4 regions of the Peribacillus sp. TE19612 genome follow, and region 3 is predicted to be linked to each of the others. Evidence: riboswitches for the same ligand, from Rfam matches in the RefSeq annotation. Region 3 holds a riboswitch; each other region holds the start of a gene.
The links. Region 3 has a riboswitch for cobalamin ahead of ACZ9AO_RS01610 ((2Fe-2S) ferredoxin domain-containing protein). Riboswitches for the same ligand answer to the same signal wherever they lie in the genome.
Positions count from the first base shown of each region.

Region 1 (5,233 bases), on a different contig from region 3:
ATATATCTTGCTTGGGCTTGAACATATTGCTGTTTTTCCTCTTCCGTTTCCGGAATGACCTGAGGTACGTTTGTCGGCTTACCGTCTTCATCAATGGCAAGCATCGTTAAAAAAGCGCGTGCCGTTAGCTGTTTTTCACCTGTTAATAGGTTCTCACGTTCCACTTTCACGAATACCTCCATTGATGTGCGATGAGCACAGGTGACATAAGCTTCAAGGTTGATCGCGTCCCCTGTTTTGATGGGGGCCAAAAAATCAAAAGAGTCGCTTGAAGCAGTCACAACGGGTTTTCGACAATGGCGCATAGCGGAAATGCAAGCTATTTTATCAACATAGGCCATTACTTTTCCGCCAAAGATGGTATTATGATGATTTGTATCCGGTGGAAAAACAAGGTCGGTTAAAAAAGTCCGTGACTGCTGTGTTGGATGGGCAACGTTTTTCTCAATCATTTGCCTGTTGGTTTACTAAAAGGTTTTCACGGACGATTTTTGCTGCTTCGACCATGTTTTTCAGGGAAGCGACGGTTTCCGGGATACCCCTTGTTTTCAGGCCGCAGTCGGGATTAATCCAAAACTGGTCTTTATCCAATACCTTTATGCCCCGTTCAATCATATCGACCATTTCTTCCACTGCCGGCACACGAGGGCTGTGAATATCATACACCCCCAGGCCAATGCCTTTTTCATATGTTTTTTCCTCGAATGCGGAAGCGAGCTCCCCATGACTGCGGGATGTTTCGATGGAAATTACATCGGCATCGAGGGAGGAGATGACGTCCATGAAACTGTTGAAGTCGCAATAGCACATATGCGTGTGAATTTGGGTTGTATCCTCCACGCTTGATGTGGATATCAAGAATGAATTCACTGCCCAGTTCAAATACTCGTCGCGATCGCTTTTTTTCAATGGCAGACCTTCTCTAAGTGCAGGCTCATCAACCTGAATCATTTTAATTCCAGCAGATTCCAAGGCAATGACTTCTTTTTCCAAAGCGAGCGCCAGCTGATAGCAAACATTCTCCCTGGAAATATCATCACGGACAAATGACCAGTTCAAAATCGTAACAGGACCTGTCAGCATTCCCTTCACCGTCTTCTTCGTCAGTGATTGTGCGTATACACTTTCCTTGACTGTCATCGGTTCGATGAAATGGATGTCGCCGTAGATGACTGGCGGTTTCACACAGCGGGACCCATAGGATTGTACCCAACCCTTTTCTAAAAAGACGAATCCGCCTAATTTATGGCCGAAGTATTCAACCATATCCGTCCGTTCGAATTCCCCGTGAACGAGAACATCCAAACCGATTTCTTCTTGGATTTCGATCCACCTGCCGATTTCTTCGTTAACGAATGTTTCATATTGCTGGGCTGTCCATTCTCCTCTATTGAATTTCCCGCGTGCTTGTTTAACTTCAAATGTCTGCGGAAAGCTGCCGATTGTAGTCGAAGGGAGAAAAGGCAATTTGAAAAATTCCTGTTGTTTTTGGTAACGGTCTTTAAATGGAAGCTGACGGCCGGCGGTCCTGGTTTTAACCTTTTCGACATTGGATTGTACAGACCCGTGATTACGGACATTTGAATTGGCTAACGTTTGAATCGTAAATATATTGGCATCGACTTTTTCGGCGATTGCTTCAATGCCTTGATTATTCCCTTTGACCAAAAGTGTGATTTCCTCAAGTTTCTCATCAGCGAAAGCAAGGGCCTCTTTCACTTCTTTTGAAAGGGCGGTTTCATTACGAACGGTCACCGGGACATGAAGCAGGGAACAAGAGGGCTGTAGCCAGATTTGGTCCTCGGCTACCTGTTTCTTAAGTGTCTCGATCAATTCGATTTTTTGGGATAAATCAGATAGCCAAATGTTTTTTCCGTCAATCACACCCGCTGCAAGCACTTTGTCCTTCGGGAAACCGAATGCCTCAAGGTTACTTAAATTCCTCCCTTTATCATGTACAAAATCAAGACCGATCCCTTGGACTTGTAATTCGATGACTTCTTGGTAATGTTCCACCGCATCAAAGTATGTTTGTAGCATGATGTTCAGGTTTGGTGCTGCTTCATTCAGTTTTTCATAGAGGTAAGTAACGGTTTGCATATCATCCTTGGAAATGGATGAAACAAGGGAAGGTTCGTCCATTTGAACCCACTTCACGCCTTCTTGCTCCAACTCCCGCAGGATTTGCGTGTATAGGGGAAGCAGGCTCAGGATGATGCCAGGGATTTCTTGTTTATTGAAGCCTTTTGAAAGGGAGAGGAAAGTATAAGGTCCGATCAAAACGGGCTTTGTTTCGATTCCTAGCTTTTCCTTGGCTTCCCGATATGCTGTAAGTGGTTTATTTTCTGTTAAAGTAAGCTGTGCCAGTTTTAATTCAGGGACAATATAGTGATAGTTCGTATTGAACCATTTCGTCATTTCGGAAGCGACTTCATCATTGTTTCCGCGGGCCATTGAATAATAAACGGAAAGGGGGACGCTTCCGCCTTCATATGCTGAATAACGTTCAGGAACAAGACCGAACATGACGGACATATCGAGCATTTGATCATAAAAAGTGAAGTCGTTGACAGGGATGATATCAATGCCTTGTTGCTTCTGTTTTTGTAAGTTGCCTAAACGGATGGCTTTTAGTTGTGACGTAAATTCCGCTTCATCGATTTTACCGGACCAGTAAGCTTCCAATGTACGTTTCCATTCACGATCTTCCCCGATTCGAGGGTAACCCAAACTGCTGCTTTTCAAAATTCCCATCCTCCTACATTCATTTGTTCGAACAATAAAAAAAGCATTCCTAACCGTCAAAAAAGAAAGTTAGAAATGCTTAAAATAAAGAGGCATGCAAAATGCCCCTTACAATTATAAGGTCCCTAACACCTCCCTATCTCCCGTAGGTTAAAACAGTGTTGTCGAGATAGGCAGGTCTCCTGACTTAGGGAATATCATTAGCGGCTGGCCTTCCCGATCCGTTGATCAGTGGCATATTGATTGACGCTAACATTCCCATTACAGTGGCGGGACCGTGCCGGAATTACACCGGACTTCCCTTTTAATCCTAATGAAAATTAGGAACCTATTTCCACATATGAAATTTTGCAAAACCTGCCTTGTTAATTGTTTGCAGGTCAAATATTTATAAAATAAAAATTATTATAAAAATTTAGACAATCTTAACATATCCGACCAAAAGGGTCAACATGGAAAAAAGATTCGGGAAAGTTTCCGTTTAAAGTTTGTCGGTGATAAGGCTGATTCCTAAAAAAGAATATATTGTTTGGACAGGGAGTATGTATAGAGGGAGTGGCGTTTTGAAATGGGGCGTGGGGGATGACTTTCTACATCTTGATTGCAGGAATCATTTTTTGCATGGTGATGAGCATTCGTACGTTATTTCTTGTTGAGTCGGGAGGAAAGAAGTTTTCTCTTGAGGATATGCTGTGGCTTGGCAATTTATATGCGACGATATTAGTTGGATTTGCACTGATATATTTATTATACGAGCTTCAGAATCATTCGGTGATTCTTGATATGGGCAATCGGTTGGATGGGACTTTCTATGAACAATTGAAGACTTCTTTTTATTTTAGTGCGATGACGATGTTTTCTGTAGGGTATGGAGATATAGCCCCGATTGGCATGGGCAGGATGATAGCTACCATTCAGGCCTTCATTGGGTATACACTGCCGGCAGCGTTCGTGATTCGTACGGTGATCGATCTGGAGCAGAAAGATAGGAAGGATAAATGAAAGTTGTGTTTCTTTCGATTATTGGGTACTCTTACCATAATGAAAGAAATGGAGGGTTCAATATGACTGTTAAAATTGGAGAAAAAGCACCTGATTTCAAACTCCCTGCAAACAATGGTGAAATGGTTTCCCTATCGGATTTTAAGGGGAAAAACATTGTTTTATATTTTTACCCAAAAGACATGACGCCAGGTTGCACGACGGAGGCCTGTGATTTCCGGGACCATAATGAGCAATTCGAGGAATTGAACGCGGTCATCCTTGGTATCAGCCCAGATCCAGCGGCACGTCATGAAAAATTCATCGAAAAACATGGATTGCCTTTTCTGCTGCTGGCTGACGAAAATCATGAAGCAGCTGAATCATTTGATGTTTGGCAATTGAAAAAGAACTTCGGCAAGGAGTATATGGGCATTGAACGTTCAACTTTCCTGATTGATAAGGTTGGAAATGTAGTCAAAGAATGGCGTAAAGTAAAGGTTAAAGGCCACGTCGAAGAAGCGCTTGAAACTCTTCGCGAACTCGAAAAATAAGGGATAGGCAGATGAAGGATGAGAGGATAACGAAGCTTGCAGCCAGGCTGATTCATCATTCGATACAATTACAGCCTAAAGAGAGAATCCTCATACGGGGGCATATCAACACGAAACCATTATTGAAAGAGTTGATTGATGAAATATACAGAGTGGGTGCTTATCCATATGTGGAACTCGAGGACGATGAGATAAGCCGCCACCTGTTACTAGGGAATGTGAAGGAGCAGCTTGACACAGCTTCACAATGGGCCTTGAAGAAATATACGGATATCGATGCGGTCATCATCATCACTGGGGAAGAAAACAATGCGGAAATGACTGATGTTCCCATCGAGAGGCACCGTCTTCAAGGGGAGGCCATGAATTCCCCTACACTTTTTTATGTAAACAACCGACGTTGGGTCTTACTTAATTACCCCACCAAGGCATCAGCGCAAAAAGCCGGCATGACCTTCAATAGGTACGAAGACTTTCTTTTGAACGTATGCACAATGGATTACGGGAAAATGGAGGCGGCTTTGAAGCCGTTAAAACAATTGATGCAACGTACTGACAAAGTCAGGATCGTTTCACCAAGGACAGATTTGACCTTTTCCATCAAAGGCATGACGGCCGTCATATGTGCCGGAAAAAAGAATTTACCGGATGGGGAAGTATTTACGGCACCCATAAAAGATAGTCTCAATGGAAGGATATCCTTCAACACACCCACAACCTATGAAGGAATCACCTTTAGTGACATAGAATTAAACTTCAAAAAGGGGAAAATCATTAAAGCGACTTCCAATCGTGACCCTGAAATGAACCAAATCCTGAATATTGATGAAGGGTCCCGGTTTATAGGGGAGTTCGCTATTGGAATCAATCCATACATATTGGAACCTATGGACGATATTTTGTTTGATGAGAAAATAAGCGGGAGTCTGCACTTGGCTCTTGGGCTTGCCTAT
Region 1 is NZ_JBWCCL010000005.1:5,199-10,431, reverse strand. Features, by position in the region: gene ACZ9AO_RS10260 (acyl-CoA thioesterase) at 1-452, opposite strand, end outside; gene metE (5-methyltetrahydropteroyltriglutamate--homocysteine S-methyltransferase) at 445-2,754, opposite strand; cobalamin riboswitch at 2,901-3,092, opposite strand; gene ACZ9AO_RS10250 (potassium channel family protein) at 3,328-3,747, shown strand; gene bcp (thioredoxin-dependent thiol peroxidase) at 3,810-4,280, shown strand; gene ACZ9AO_RS10240 (aminopeptidase) at 4,292-5,233, shown strand, end outside.
Region 1: another riboswitch for cobalamin. It lies ahead of metE (5-methyltetrahydropteroyltriglutamate--homocysteine S-methyltransferase); the one in region 3 lies ahead of ACZ9AO_RS01610 ((2Fe-2S) ferredoxin domain-containing protein).

Region 2 (5,233 bases), on a different contig from region 3:
CTCAGGTAAAAGGGCAGCGAGGGCTTCGGCAAGCGCTTTTGTATTGCCGCCGGCAGAATGATAGACAATGGCAATTTTACAGCTCATCGAACCCATTGCTGGCATTAACTTGACTGTAAGTCCTTGACTTCTGTTCGAAGAAATCGGTTTTGGTAAGGCCGATGGATTCATCATCGAACGTTTTGATCCATGGCATCGGGTTCTCGCCATACTCTTTATACAAATTTTCAAGGCCTAGCATACGTAACCGTTTGTTGGCGATATATTCGATGTACTCATTGAATTCTTCCAAATCGAGATCGGCTTTCGTTTGGATATCTTCGAGCATATATTCAGACCATTCCTTTTCGAGTTCGACTGCCTTTTCAATCGTTGTATAGATGAACTTCATGTTTTCTTCATTATTTAACTCAGGATATTCATACATCAAGATTTGAACGAGCATGCCAATGAAATCGAAATGGACCATTTCATCGCGATGAATATAGGATATCATCGTAGCGGAACCGGTCATTAGATTTTGGCGTCCTAAATTATAATAAAAGGCGAAAGCCAGATAGAAATAAATCCCTTCAAGGTTCGTTGAATGGATCAGTGCCTCGAATAAATGCTGAGGGCTGGGATCGTCCACGAACGTTTGATAAGCATCAACGATCGGTTGGTTACGCTTAATCACTTCAGGATGTTCTTTAATGCGGTCGAAAAGCTGTTTTTGCTTGCCTACCGGGATCAAGGAAGCAAGGATATAGGAATAAGACTCATTATGGATCGATTCCTGCTGGGCCATGTTGGCCAGGATAGCTTTTGCCGCCGGATCTTTGATGTACCGAAGGATCTCTACTAAAGTGGGCGTTTGAAGACTGTCCATTCCAGCAATCATCGTAAGGATATCGAGAAAAGCGTCCTGGATATCTTCATCCAATTCGCCCCACTGCTTTTTATCCTGAATCATGTTCACGCTCGAAGGCTTCCAAAAGTTATTGATGAGCTGTGTATAGGTATCATAGAATTTTTCATACTGAATATCGTTCCAAAGGAGGAAGCCTGAAGCTTCTCCTTTGAAAACACCGGTTGCCTTGGTTGGATGCGTCGGTTCGAGCATCCGAATTTTTTTTATATGATTGGTCATTCGTGAAAACTCCTTTAAGAATAGATTACTGGGCCATGATTGACGTTAACTTGAACAGCTTTCACAGGCATTGTCATATTCGGAAGACGTCGAACGAACATAATACGTTGATTTCAACCCGCTTTCCCATGCTGTTAAATGGATATCCAACAGGACCTTCGCTTTGATTGTATTGTGTACATACAGATTAAAGCTGATTGCTTGGTCAATATGGCGTTGGCGGGCTGCATTTTGCCTGATGCTTTCCAGTTGATCCAAATTGAATCGCGTCTTTTTATAATATTCATACGTATTTGGCGTCAAGCCTGGTGCGGTCACCTTGAATTTGAAGTTTTTCTTTTCTTCGTAAAATTCAATTTCATACAAAGGATCGATTCCATCCGTGGAATTACCGATTTTGGCTGTCGATGAATTAGGGGCAATCGCCATTAAATAGCCATTACGGGTCCCGTGCTCCTGCACGTCTGCTTTTAAATCCAGCCATTTTTGATCTGTATAGTCACGCAGTTCGAAATAGTCCCCTGTATGCCAATCAGAACCTTCAAAATATGGGTAAGATCCTTTTTCCTTGGCCAATTCATTGGATGCCTTGATAGTTAAGTAAGCGATCTTTTCGTATAAAGCATCTGCATAGTGAACAGCCTCATCGGATTCCCAATAAATATTCTGTGTGGCAAGTAAATGATGCCATCCAAACGTTCCTAAACCAATTGCCCGGTACCGTTTGTTCGAGATGGATGCTTGTTTGACAGGAAGATTATTCACATCAATGACATTGTCCAGCATACGGATCTGAATGGGAATCAATCTTTCCAGAACATCGCTGCCCACCGCTCGTGGCAAGTTAATGGATGAAAGGTTGCAGACAACGAAATCGCCGCTTTTACGAACTACAACAACATCTCCATCTTCTGTTTCATATTCATCCGTAATCGTCGAAGGGCTTAGGTTTTGGGCAATCTCCGTGCAAAGGTTAGAACAATAAATCATACCTCTATGTTTATTCGGATTCTTCCGATTCACTTCATCGCGGTAGAACATATACGGTACGCCTTCTTCTAATTGAGAAATCATGATGCTTTTCATGATGTCCATCGCATTGATTTTTTCAAAGCTATAGTTTGGAAGCGTGCCATTTTCTGCGGCCTCGACAGCAAGTGCATAATGATTCCTGAAGCTTCCTTCGCCTTTCTTTTCGTCATAAAGATCTTCAAGTGAAAATCCAAGGGTTTGCTTAACGGTATGCGGATCGAAAAGATACCATTCTTTTCTGTCGCGTACAGCCTCCATGAATAAATCCGGTATGCATACACCTGTAAAAATATCATGTGCTTTTAATCTGTCATCCCCGTTTTGAGTCTTCAAATCGAGGAAGCTCATGATATCTTTATGCCAGGCATCCAAGTAAATCGCGATGGCACCTTTACGTTGACCCAATTGATCGACACTTACAGCTGTCTGGTTGAATAGTCGAATCCAGGGCGTAGTGCCGGAACTGTTTCCAGAGAAACCGCGGATATCGGAACCAAGCGAGCGAACCTTACCGACGTAAAGACCGACACCACCGCCGAATTTAGATACTTTTGCCGCATCGTAGTTTGATAGGTAAATTCCGTCAATGGAATCTTCAATTGCGTCGATAAAGCAGGAGCTTAACTGTCCATGTGTTTTACCTGCATTGGAGAGTGTAGGAGTCGCAACGGTCATATAAAGGTTGGACATGGCCCAGTATGCTTCTTTTATCAGTTGCAGGCGGTGCTCCGTTTTTTCCATTCGCATGATTTCCATCGCGATGATCATGAAACGTTCTTGTGGCAGTTCGAAGACCTTGTCCTTTTTTGGGCGGGCCAGATAGCGGTCATTCAATAAGTAGATGCCTATGTAAGAGAATAATTTATCTTTTTCCGGGTCGATCACCGATCCCAATTCCTCAATTTCCGCTTTTGTATATGAAGATAGCAGTTCTGGTTTATAAATGGGATAACGCTGACCTTCCGATAGCTGGGAGAGTTCTGTGATCAGCTCATAGAATGGGCCATAACTCTTGCCTTCATATCCTCGATTGGCTTGTGCATCCCTATACATTGTATTCAACAGTTCTGCTGCAGCAACGAAAGTCCAATCCGGAGCATCGATATCCACGCCTTCAAGAGCGAGCTGAATCAGTTTTTTTGATGCCTGTTCTTCGGTTGAGTCACTTTTGCGATCAAGCCATTTTGTAAAACGCCTTTTGAACTTTTCCATATCGAGACGGCCTTCGAATTCCTTCGATAACGTCTCAAGCTGGATGGATTTCGCTTCTGTGTCATTTTCACTTATGGTAGAGTTATATGTTTGAGTCATTAATAATCCTCCTTGTTAACTTCCGCTAAAATAAAAAAACCGCCCAAAGAATTGAGCGGATCAAACGATAGAATAAAAGAGCCATGAAAAAATAGCCGTTATACTATCGTTTCATCATCTCAATCCCCGAAGAATAAGAAACGTGAAAAATTCAAGGCAGGTCTCCTGACTCATGATCATCCTACTTTGAGTCCTTCCCGTATAGAGAGCTATACAGTGGTTTTCTCATTTCGTCACATTTACAGTTGCGGGGACAGTTCCGGGTTTACACCGGATTCCCTTTTCAGCCATCACTGGCACCTTGGATTATAAAAATTCTATATATAGTTATTGGAATTGTTTATGTAATCAATATCTAGTATTTATGCTTATATTATCGTAAGCCATATACGATGATAATTCAACTAATATATTTGAAAAAAACCAACCCTTATCTATTGACAAAGTGATGGAAGAGGATAGGGGAATGAAAGATTTTATGGGGGAATGGATAAATCAAGCGCTGATTTTACGGGATTTTGTGTTAAAATAAAGTGTCTAGTTAAGGTGGCTCTCCCTTATTGCGGTGAGGGGATTCGCGGAAAAATATTTATGAAAAAGGGGATAAAATCTTGGAAAAAGTATTAGTTTTTGGACATAAAAACCCGGATACAGACACAATCTGTTCAGCAATCGCTTATGCAGATCTGAAAAAGCAGTTAGGTATCAACGCTGAACCAGTTCGTCTGGGTGAAGTGAATGGTGAAACTCAATATGCATTGGACCAATTCAAATTCGATGCTCCCCGTCTTGTGGAAAAAGTTGCAGGGGAAGCTGATGGCGTAATCCTGGTCGATCATAACGAACGCCAGCAAAGTGCTGAAGATATTGACCAAGTCCGTGTGTTGGAAGTTATCGACCATCACCGTATCGCTAACTTTGAAACAAGCGATCCATTATATTACCGTGCGGAACCAGTTGGCTGTACGGCAACCATCTTAAATAAAATTTATAAAGAAAACGGCATTGAAGTCCCTAAAGCAATCGCAGGTCTTATGCTATCTGCCATCATTTCCGATTCTTTATTGTTCAAATCCCCGACTTGCACGGAGCAAGACGTTGCCGCAGCAATGGAACTGGCTGCCATTGCGGGAGTCGACGCTGAAAAATATGGCTTGGAAATGTTGAAAGCGGGAGCTGACTTAAGCGACAAAACGATTGCCCAGCTCATCACTCTTGATGCAAAGGAATTCTCCATGGGAATGGCTAAAGTGGAAATAGCACAGGTCAATGCTGTTGATCCGAACGAAGTCCTTGCTAAGCAAGCTGAATTGGAAGCGGCGATTGAAGCGGTCATCGCAGTGAAGGAATTGGACTTGTTCCTATTCGTCGTAACGGATATCCTGACTAATGATTCCGTTGCCTTGGCCCTTGGTAAAGCGGCATATGCAGTTGAAAAGGCATATGACGTTTCATTAAACAATAACATCGCCGTGTTGGAAGGCGTTGTATCGCGTAAAAAACAAATCGTGCCGGTCTTAACCGACGTATTCAGCAAATAATACAGGAAAAGGGTTGCTCATTAAAAACATGGGCACCCTTTTTCTGTACATTCAAGAAAAAGACTCAACCATCCCATTAAGGGTGTTTGAGTCTTTTTTCTTAATTTAAAGATTCCTTTTCTTTTTCATAGGCGATGACAATCAATTCTTTATTGGCTTCCTCGCCAAGTTTGCTTTCAAAGCTTTTCAGTTCATTCAATAAATCCGGTGACAGATTTGC
Region 2 is NZ_JBWCCL010000003.1:261,477-266,709, forward strand. Features, by position in the region: gene ACZ9AO_RS07205 (flavodoxin domain-containing protein) at 1-105, opposite strand, end outside; gene ACZ9AO_RS07210 (ribonucleotide-diphosphate reductase subunit beta) at 77-1,129, opposite strand; gene ACZ9AO_RS07215 (ribonucleoside-diphosphate reductase subunit alpha) at 1,175-3,472, opposite strand; cobalamin riboswitch at 3,611-3,791, opposite strand; gene ACZ9AO_RS07220 (manganese-dependent inorganic pyrophosphatase) at 4,084-5,013, shown strand; gene ACZ9AO_RS07225 (hypothetical protein) at 5,114-5,233, opposite strand, start outside.
Region 2: another riboswitch for cobalamin. It lies ahead of ACZ9AO_RS07215 (ribonucleoside-diphosphate reductase subunit alpha); the one in region 3 lies ahead of ACZ9AO_RS01610 ((2Fe-2S) ferredoxin domain-containing protein).

Region 3 (5,233 bases):
TTGAACCCAACCTGCTGCATCTCAATCGCTAATTCCCTTGCATCACTTGTACCCGCCAAGAACAAAATCATTTTGATGTCCCCACCGCTTGCCCATCATGATCGTGGTGATGATCATGGTCGTGATGGTGATCATGGTCGTGATGGTGATCATGGTCGTGGTCGTGATCATGGTCGTGGTCGTGATGGTGATGATGGTGAGCATGTCCATGTTCCTCGACATGTTTACGATAGTTTTCCAAATCACGCGCCCCGCTTGATTTGCCTTCACTGGCTTCAATTACTCGTTCTTGCAGAATGTTCTGTAAGGTTGGATGATATCCAAAATACTTTGCCAATATGAATTCTCGATCATGATATTGCTCTTGATAGCCTTTCAGCATATCCTCCATTCTTTCCATCAACACCCCAGTGAAGAGGAAATATGGCAGCATCACTATTTTTTTTGCCCCTAAGCGGATGCATCGTTCAATACCTTCATCAACGTGAGGGTCCGTTACACCCATGAAGGCTGTTTCGACCCATTTAACGTTTAATTTTTCCCATAATAATCGTGAAATTTTAAATATATCACTATTTGCATCAGCATCACTGCCGCCTCGGCCAATTAGCAATATCGCTGTCTCTGAATGTTCAGAGGTCGTATCGAATCCCGCTTCCTCAAGACGGTCTGTCAGGATCGTCAATACATCATGGTGGACCCCGATCGTTTGGCCATATGTGAATTTCACTTCTGGATACTTGGTTTTCCCATCCTCTATTTCAGCTGGGATATGTAATTTCGAATGTCCTGCATGCAACAAAATGATCGGTATGACGATAACTTCAGTAGCCCCTCGTTTTACACAATTATCAATTCCTTTGGATATATTCGGTGCCGCAAATTCCAAGAAGCACGTTTCCACTAGGAAACGCCCGTCCATTGCCGGAATCATATTTTCAATAAAATGACGGACTTCTTCATTTCCCGAAGCCAACCGGCTTCCGTGTCCTACGAACAAAACTGCTTTCATTTACTTTCCCCCTCTTGATTAGTCTTCACAAGGCGCAGGCTCTATGTTTATTTTGGGAGCGATGTCCTGATAAGAAAAATTCTGTATCTTTTTCGAACGTTTGAAGTATTTAAAAAGCCGCTCATTTGGATGGGCATTTTGCTTATACTCGCCGACAATGTCCGTGATCAGTTCTACAAGCTGTTCCGGTTCAATGCCTTCCGCTACCGGCTGACCCGGATGGGCTGTTCTTCCAACCGGTTTAGCTCCAAGAAATAAGTCGAACTTCCCTTTTCGGAAGACAATCCCGATATCATCCATCACAGCACTATAACAAGCCATCCCACACCCATTAAAGCCGATGTTCAGTTCCTTGGGCATGCTCATTCCGCCAAGCACCCGGTGTATTTCGTCCGCATAAGGAATGGATTCCGCTTTTTCACCATCACAGAAATCACAGGCTTTTAATGTCAGTACATCTCCAATCGGCGACAAAAGAAAGTTTGCTGATTGCAATTTCCCCGTAATGACTTCCGGATCCGTTGTCGGAATCTTTAAGACGATTTTATGATTTGGCGTGTATTCCATCGTTCCCTTTTCCCCGACAACTTCCGCAAGTGTCATCATTTGTTTGGGAGTGAATTGTTTATTCGCCACACCTGGACTAACGGCAAGTTCGAACACCGACTCCATTTTTTGCTGAACAACCGGCTTAATGGATTGCTGAACGGCTTGACCCTTGACTCTTGACAGGGCCTCCATTGCCATTTCGAAGGAAGCTTGCTTCTTTTCAGGTGCTTTTGTAAGTAAGCCAACTCCTCCAGCGGACTCGGGTAAGGCTTCTTGATCTAATGCCCACGGTTCCGCTTCTTTTTGCAGTCGCTGATGCGGCTTCAAAGTTTGCTTTTCCGAATTCAACGTATATTTTCTTTGATAGCCTCTTGGTGTGATGATTTTGTCGTCATATAAAAAGGTGGATGAATTACCGATAATGACGGTGGTCAACATTCCAATATCGTGATTCAACATATCCTTCAAATTGGTAATGACAATATCCTGCCTATCGCGATAAGCACTTTTCACCAACCCGACAGGTGTATCCGGCGAGCGGTAGCGAAGGAGAATTTTCTGTGTTTCAACAATTTGCCGGGTCCGCCTGCCGCTGCGCGGATTATACAGTGCAATGACAAAGTCTGCCATTGCAGCTGCTTCAACCCTTTTAGCGATCAGTTCCCAAGGAGTTAAATGATCACTGAGGCTGATCGTACACGAATCGTGCATGACAGGCGCCCCAAGTAAAGACGCACATGAGTTGATTGCTGAGATGCCAGGAATGACTTCAATGCCCACTCCAGTTTCTTCTTTCCAGCCTTTTTCAATCAATACTTCATAGACCAACCCTGCCATCCCGTAAACTCCGGCATCCCCACTGGAAATCACCGCCACTTTCTTTCCCAGCTCCGCTTGTTTCACCGCTTCCTGTGCACGTGATACCTCTTCGGTCATCCCCGTACTAATGATCGTTTGATCTGTTAGCAGTCCCTGAATGAGTTCAACATAAGTTTTATAACCAATGATGTAGTCACTTTCTTGAAGGGCTTCGACGGCACGTTTGGTAATGTGTTCAAAATTCCCGGGCCCAAAGCCCACGACGAATAATTTACCGTTTGTACTCATTAAGACATCTCCTTTTACGCTTTGTTCTTTGAAATACCCGTATGAGCAGGAAAATCTGGATTAGGGGTCATTTCCCCGTCTTTGTATTGATAGATCATCTGTGGAACAAACTCACCATCATCGATATTACTGACGATCTGCCGACCGAAATCAGGCGTTTCCACTCGATACCAGTTTCCTTGGGGATAGGCAATAACTACGCAGGCATCCTTACATCTCCCGTTACAGCGTGTCCTCGTTGTATGGATTTTCAGATCCAGTCCTTTTGAAGCAATTTCATCGCGAATCGCTTGGGTTACTTCTTCCCCGCCCTTTTTCATGCAGCTGCTCCCATTACAAATCAACAGATGCGTATTTGTACCCGTCAAGTTCCAAGTAGTCATCTTCTTCCTCCTGAGTTCAGGGAAAAGGCAAAATAAAAAACCTTAACATAAGAGTCAAGGTTTAAAAAAACTATATGAATGAGGAGCCAAAGGCAAGCTTGCCAAATCCTCCCAAAATCGTCATAGTCCTTCTACCTTTCCCTCCGAAAAGTATCATGCAATTTTAAAAGCAGGTTTCCTGGCTTACGCTTCATTTTACTTTGTCCCTTCCCGGCATCATGCCAGTGGCTATCGACAATTTCATCAGCGTTTACAGTAGCGGGGGCTGCATCGGATTTTCACCGATTTCCCTATTATCCCTTGATTATTCATACAAGGGCACTTTTAAAATGAAATATTTGGTTTTATTATACATTTCCAACTAACTTAATCTATCATATAACAACTTTGTCAAAATTCAATAGTTTATTCCGACTGTTTAGAAAAGTTTAAACGTGTAAAACCAGTTACAATCCTTTCCTCGCAACAAACTTCGACCCAAAAAAAAAGATAGTGTAGCTGGAATTATTTCTTTATGGTACACTATACGAGAATTTTCTAAATAATTACATAAGTTTCATGGTGTTGAATTTCTCGGAATTCAGCTTAAAAGGGAAGCCGGTGAAAATCCGGAGCGGTCCCGCCACTGTAAAGGGAAGTTCCATTACTTTAACTTTAATCCACTGTCAAATGAGATGGGAAGGATGTAATGGGATGATGAACCAAAGCCAGGAGACCTGCCATGAAGCGTGAAACTGTTTCAGCCTACGAGGATGGGCGTGCGGATCAGGCAGAATGGCCCAAGGTTGGTTCATGTTGCAAAATTCCTGTTCATTACGCACTTCTTTCCTTTGAGAGAAGTGCTTTTTAGTTTGGGCGCCGCTTTTCTTCTCAAGATTGATCAGAACAATTAAAAGTGTTGAAAGGAGAAAGAATGAAAAGAACCAATTGGAAAATTATTTATTTTGTCATTTTACTGCTTTTTGTCCCGAAACGGGCATTGGCCATGCATATCATGGAGGGCTTTTTACCCATAGAATGGGCTATATTCTGGTGGGCCGTGTCGCTTCCATTTTTAATCCTGGGGTACCGGTCCATTAGGTCCAAAGTAAGGGAAAACCCAGAAACAAAAATGATACTAGGCCTATCGGGCGCATTTGTATTTATATTATCGGCCCTAAAGATTCCTTCCGTTACGGGAAGTTCTTCGCACCCTACCGGAGTTGGTTTAGGTTCCATACTATTCGGACCATTGGCCATGAGTGTAGTCGGCTCCATCGTTCTGTTATTTCAAGCTGTTTTACTGGCACACGGAGGTTTGACGACATTAGGGGCCAATGCATTCTCCATGGCCGTTTGCGGACCGTTCATTGCTTACTTTGTCTTCAAGGGCGCAACTAAATTGGGGTGGTCTTTTTCACTTGCCGTATTCTTGGCAGCTGCTTTTGGGGATTTGGGCACCTATGTGGTAACTTCTGTTCAACTTGCTCTTGCTTTCCCTTCCGAGGTAGGAGGATTCATGGCCTCTTTCAGTAAATTTGCAGGGATTTTTGCCCTGACCCAAATTCCCTTGGCCATCAGTGAGGGGTTATTGACAGTCGTCGTAATGAATTTCTTGAAAAAATACAATCTAGGCGAATTGAAATTGCTGCGAGTTTTATCTAAGGAGGCCCGTTAAAATGAAAAAAAGTTTACTGCTGCTTTTCCTGGTTGTCATTCTTGCAACCATACCGTTAATCACCCAACAAGGAACGGAATTTGGCGGTGCCGACGGCGAAGCTGAGGAAGCCATCACTAAGATCCAGCCGGAATACAAGCCATGGTTCAACAGTATTTGGGAGCCGCCAGGTGCAGAAACCGAAAGCTTATTATTTGCGCTGCAAGCTGCAATCGGAGCTGGTTTCATTGGGTATTTCATAGGTGTAACGAGACAAAGGAATAAGCAAACCAAACAAGAAATTCCCGAAAAATCGAAGCATGTTACTCATTGATAAATATGCCTATTTCAATGGGCTAAAGGATGTACATCCGTTGGAAAAGATGGTTTTTGCACTCTCTCTTTTGCTGTTTTCGTTAACGGTAAGGGATATGGCCGTTTCGCTCATCACTTTTACGGTGATGAGCGCTTTAATCATTTTTGCGGCAAAAATCCCTCTTTCTTATTATCTTAAATTACTTCTATTACCAGGATTTTTTATACTAT
Region 3 is NZ_JBWCCL010000001.1:340,146-345,378, reverse strand. Features, by position in the region: gene cobK (precorrin-6A reductase) at 1-71, opposite strand, end outside; gene ACZ9AO_RS01620 (sirohydrochlorin chelatase) at 68-1,012, opposite strand; gene cobJ (precorrin-3B C(17)-methyltransferase) at 1,031-2,668, opposite strand; gene ACZ9AO_RS01610 ((2Fe-2S) ferredoxin domain-containing protein) at 2,683-3,051, opposite strand; cobalamin riboswitch at 3,203-3,392, opposite strand; cobalamin riboswitch at 3,594-3,789, shown strand; gene ACZ9AO_RS01605 (energy-coupling factor ABC transporter permease) at 3,965-4,708, shown strand; gene ACZ9AO_RS01600 (energy-coupling factor ABC transporter substrate-binding protein) at 4,710-5,021, shown strand; gene cbiQ (cobalt ECF transporter T component CbiQ) at 5,008-5,233, shown strand, end outside.

Region 4 (5,233 bases), on a different contig from region 3:
AAAAAAAAGCACCTCCAGACATAGAGAAGTAATAGTGAAATGGAATATCACTGTTTCCTACGTTCAGAAGTGCTTTTATCCTACATACAATTTACGGCTTTTACGGTCATACCAACAGAAAAAAACCCTGCTACAACACGGAGAAACCGCATTATAACAGGGCTTATAAACTTTAGCGTCCCAGATAGGAATCGAACCTACGACCTACAGCTTAGGAGGCTGTCGCTCTATCCTGCTGAGCTACTGGGACATATATTAAAGTCGACGACTTATTTATTATATTTCTTATAGGCAAACTTTTCAAGCTAATAGCACATACTTATGAAAAAAAATCCTCATAAATGTTTAGCGCATCGCTAAGCTCTCGTTTTTCCCCTTTTTTCATTAAATGGAATACTTTATTGTTCATGGGTTTTCTGGTACTATTATACTATAAAAAAATCAGGAGAATGATAGTGAAAAAATATAGAGTTTTAAGGATGGCGGCATTGCTGGGAATTTTGATTTTACCTGGATGCACACAAGGGATTTTAGAGGGGATAGGCACAAAGACGGCAGCGCCGATTGCGGAAGATGACATTGAAGTGGCCGAAGCGGCTGAGAATGGGAGCGGGCAGGATTCGGAGGGGCAAATCGAAACGGGAGACTGGATAAAGGCCGAGTCCCCGGTCCAGCTTCCGATATTGATGTATCACAGCATTTCCCAAGGTAATGGCCTTCGGGTTCCAAGGGAGGAATTCCGATCACAAATGGCTTGGCTTCGGGAGAATGGTTACTATACATTATCCCCTGAAGAAGCATTCCTCGTTTTATCCGAGAATCGGATGCCAAGTGAGAAGTGCGTCTGGCTTACTTTTGATGATGGCTATACAGATAACTACACGGAGGCATTCCCGATATTAAAAGAAAATGATATGAAAGCAACTGTCTTCATGATCGGGAAGTCCATAGATAAAAGTCATCACCTGACTGAAAATCAAATGTTGGAGATGAGCAGGGATGGGGTTTCGATTGAAAGCCATACCATCAACCATTTGGAGCTGAACCGCATGACGGCAGAGCAGCAAGAAGCGGAAATGGTTCAGTCGAAGGTGCTGTTCGACCGTATCATCGACCAGGACACGACAGTGCTTTCCTATCCGGTTGGCCGGTATAACGAAGAGAGTCTCAGGCTGTCAGAAGAAGCTGGATACAAGATGGCAGTCACTACCGAACCTGGGGGAGCTTCAAGCGACCAAGGATGCATGCTCTGCATCGAGTTCGGATTTCACCGGGGTTATCGATCAATGGGTTTGCGTCGCTGATTGAAAATGCTTCAAAGCATTGAAGGCGGAAGGGTCATTTCGCACTTGTTCAGAAAAATCATATAATAATCGATTCTTACATGGTGTATAATGAAGGCAGTGAAAATTATATACATATGAACGATTTGGTGTCTTAATGACTTAAAAGGGAAGTTGGTGAAATGCCAATGCGGTCCCGCCACTGTATATGGGAGCTGACGGCAGTGTACCACTGTATGAGATATGGGAAGGTGCCGTTGACGATGACCATGAGCCAGGAGACCTGCCAGAATTCGTACACCTGTAACCTACGCGGATGGGAAGGTGTGTGGCAGACACTAAGAAAGAGTCCGTATTGATATTGTTGCCATGCAAGCATCTTCCGTTTAACGGGAGATGCTTTTTGTTTTGGGGGCATCTTCCAGGATTGGTTTTCTCTGTTAGGTATGAAGAAATTAAATAAAAAGATTGTGGGGAATGAAAATGAAGAAGATTTTTGGTCTGATACTGTTGATGTTACTGACTGCAGGCATGATGGTTGGCTGCGGTGGCGCTGCTGACGAAGGAAATGAAAAGCAGCAAACGAACCATGCACAACACGAGGCTTTCCCGATTACGATTAAAGATGCAAGTGGGGAAAAAGTAACGATAGAAAAAGAACCGAAGAAAATCGTTTCGTTGATACCAAGTAATACGGAAGTGGTCTTTGCACTTGGTTTGGGTAAAAAGGTCGTTGGTGTTTCCGACAATGATAATTACCCGGAGGAAACAAAAGAAATTGAAAAAGTTGGCGGAATGGAAATGAACACGGAGCTGATTGTCTCCATGAAGCCTGACCTTGTTCTTGCACATGCATCAAGTGCCCATAATTCAAATGAGGGTTTACAGCAGCTTAAGGATGCTGGAATAGATGTACTCGTAGTCAATGATGCCCAAAGCTTCGACCAAGTCTATGAATCTATTGAAATGATTGGACAGGCAACGGGAGAACATGATAAGGCAAACGAAATCGTTGCGGGTATGAAAACGAAGCTCAAGGATATCCAGGAAAAAGCCAAGTCCGTAAAGAAAGAGGATAGGAAGACCGTTTTAGTGGAAGTTTCGCCTTCACCGGAAATATACACACCTGGAAAAAATACTTTCATGAATGAGATGCTTCATATTATTTCAGCGGATAATGCGGCTGCTGAATTGGACGGTTGGGCAAAAATTGATGAAGAGTCGATGATTGCTGCAAATCCTGATGTCATCATTACAACGTATGGTTATTATACGAAAGATGCAGTAAGTGAAGTGACGGCCCGAAAAGGATGGCAAGACGTAAATGCTGTTAAGAATGGCCAAGTCTTTGATGTCCATTCTGACTTGGTGACCCGTTCCGGTCCACGCTTAATAGAGGGAGTAGAGGAACTTGCCAAATCAGTCTATCCGAACCAATTCGACAACTAAATGGGCGTTTGCGTATTTGATTGCGTTGTTGATTTTGTTATTCGCAATGACGATAGGCATTTCCTTTGGTTCGGTGCCAGTACCGATTCCCGTACTTATACAAATAATCGGCAAGGAGATTTTCCACTTGCCGATTTCTGCCGATCCGGATGTGATGCTAACGAATATCGTGATGAACATCCGCTTGCCGCGGGTGCTGCTCGCTGGTTTGGTTGGGGCATCACTTGCGATTGCGGGTGCGGCTTTTCAGGGACTGCTCCGGAACCCGCTCGCTGATCCTTACACATTAGGTATTTCATCAGGAGCATCGGTCGGAGCCGTTTTGACAATATTCTTGAATATATCACTGCCATTCATCGGTTTATATACCCTTCCGGCATTGAGTATCTTATGTTCAGTGCTCACGATGCTCTGCGTACTGACTTTTGCAAAAAAAATGGATCGATCGATGAAAGTGGAAACGATCATTTTAACGGGAATCATTTTCAGCTCGTTTTTAAGTGCCTTCATTTCATTGATGATTGCGCTGACGGGTGATGAATTAAGACAAATCATCGGCTGGCTGATGGGAAGCGTCTCAATGCGCGGATGGAATTATATCGTAATCATTTTGCCGTTTTTTATCATTGGTTCGTTGACCTTGATCATGAATACAAGTGAATTGAATGCGATGACTTTCGGGGAAGACCGGGCAAAACACTTAGGTGTGAATGTCAAGCGGCGGAAAATGTGGATCTTGATAGCCGGTTCGACTTTGACAGGGGCAGCAGTTGCCGTTTCAGGGGCGATTGGTTTTGTAGGATTGGTCATTCCTCATTTTGTCCGAAAGATTTGGGGACCTGACCATAAACATTTGCTTCCGTTGTCATTGTTGATAGGAGGCGGATTCTTGATATTGGCCGATTTTGTAGCACGAACGATCATTGCCCCATCGGAACTGCCGATCGGGGTGATCACCTCACTTATCGGGGCACCTGCATTTGCGCTGATTTTATTAAAGAGACGGAGAGAAGGGTAAAAACGGATGCTTGAAGTAAAAGGGTTAACAGGTGGATATCACAACAAAGCTGTTTTGGACTCTGTCTCTTTTGATGTACATAAAGGGGAATTATTCGGGATTCTTGGTCCTAATGGCAGCGGGAAAACGACGCTTTTAAGTATGCTTAGCGGGGTGCTCGATTATAAAGGCGGAAGCGTACGGATAAGCGGCAGGGATTTGAAGGATTATTCGTCAAAACAACTTGCACAGGTCATTGCCGTGCTCCCTCAACATTCCTCATTAGCTTTCTCCTATACAGTAAAAGAGACGGTCTCACTTGGGCGATATGCCCATCAATCAGGTTGGTTCCATAGTTGGTCCGCAGAAGATGAATCGATTGTCCAGCGGGTGATGGAACAAACGGGAGTAGCTGATTTTCAGGATCTTCATTTTGATCGATTATCAGGAGGGGAAAGACAGAGGGTCCTGCTGGCACAGGCCCTTGCCCAAGAGCCGGAAATCCTTTTTTTGGACGAACCTACGAACCATTTGGATCTTTCCTATCAAAAAGATCTTCTTGATCTAATGAGGAAAATGGCAAAAGAGCAGAAGTTGACCGTTATTTCAATTTTTCATGATTTGAATTTGGCTGGATTATATTGTGATCGGCTTATGCTGCTTGAGAAAGGGCAGATTCAGGTTGTTGATGTGCCGAATGAAGTGCTTCAACAGGAACGGATTCAGGATGTATATCATACGACGATCGAAAAACACCCACATCCCGCCCTTCCGAAACCGCAAATGTTCATCGTTCCAGAAAAGCATGGCCAGGATACTATCCCGTTGGAAATTGATGATTCTTATTTGACAGTCGGATTTGAGATGATTCAATTGAAGTCTCCGATCCCGCTTAGAACGATGTCTTCTGGAGTGACTGGTTCGGGGACGGGCTGGCATAAGTATTTTGTGAATAGGCACGTCCATCATGGCTATGATTGCGAGGATCATCATGTTGAAATGGCCGACTATTTAACAACTCATGGTTTTGAGCCTCAGGAAACGGTAGGGATGATGACAGCTGTCTTTCTCGATACGGTCGCAAGCAAGCTATTAAGAGCTGAAGATTTCTCGGTTTTTATCATTGTGACGGCCGGTGTAGGGAATGCCATCGACGCTTCATTAGCTGACAGGCATTCTTGGAGTTCCGCTCCAGGAACGATAAATACATGGATATTCGTAAATGGGCATTTGGCAGAAGAGGCATATATCCACAGTATAGTGACTGCGACCGAGGCAAAAGTAAAAGCGCTTCATGATTTGCATGTCATGGATAAGGTGACAAATACTTGTGCAACAGGAACATCGACAGACAGCATGTTGATAGCGGCAACTCAAAGAGGGGCAAAGCTTCAATATGCAGGCACCATCACTCCGTTAGGGAAGCTGATCAGTCGCGGTGTATATGATTGTACAGTGCAAGCCTTAACGAATAATCGGAAACGGATTGAGGAATTATGATTTA
Region 4 is NZ_JBWCCL010000010.1:86,860-92,092, reverse strand. Features, by position in the region: tRNA gene ACZ9AO_RS18145 (tRNA-Arg) at 177-250, opposite strand; partial or broken gene ACZ9AO_RS18140 (polysaccharide deacetylase family protein) at 450-1,327, shown strand; cobalamin riboswitch at 1,414-1,588, shown strand; gene ACZ9AO_RS18135 (ABC transporter substrate-binding protein) at 1,767-2,732, shown strand; gene ACZ9AO_RS18130 (FecCD family ABC transporter permease) at 2,695-3,750, shown strand; gene ACZ9AO_RS18125 (heme ABC transporter ATP-binding protein) at 3,757-5,229, shown strand; gene cbiB (adenosylcobinamide-phosphate synthase CbiB) at 5,226-5,233, shown strand, end outside.
Region 4: another riboswitch for cobalamin. It lies ahead of ACZ9AO_RS18135 (ABC transporter substrate-binding protein); the one in region 3 lies ahead of ACZ9AO_RS01610 ((2Fe-2S) ferredoxin domain-containing protein).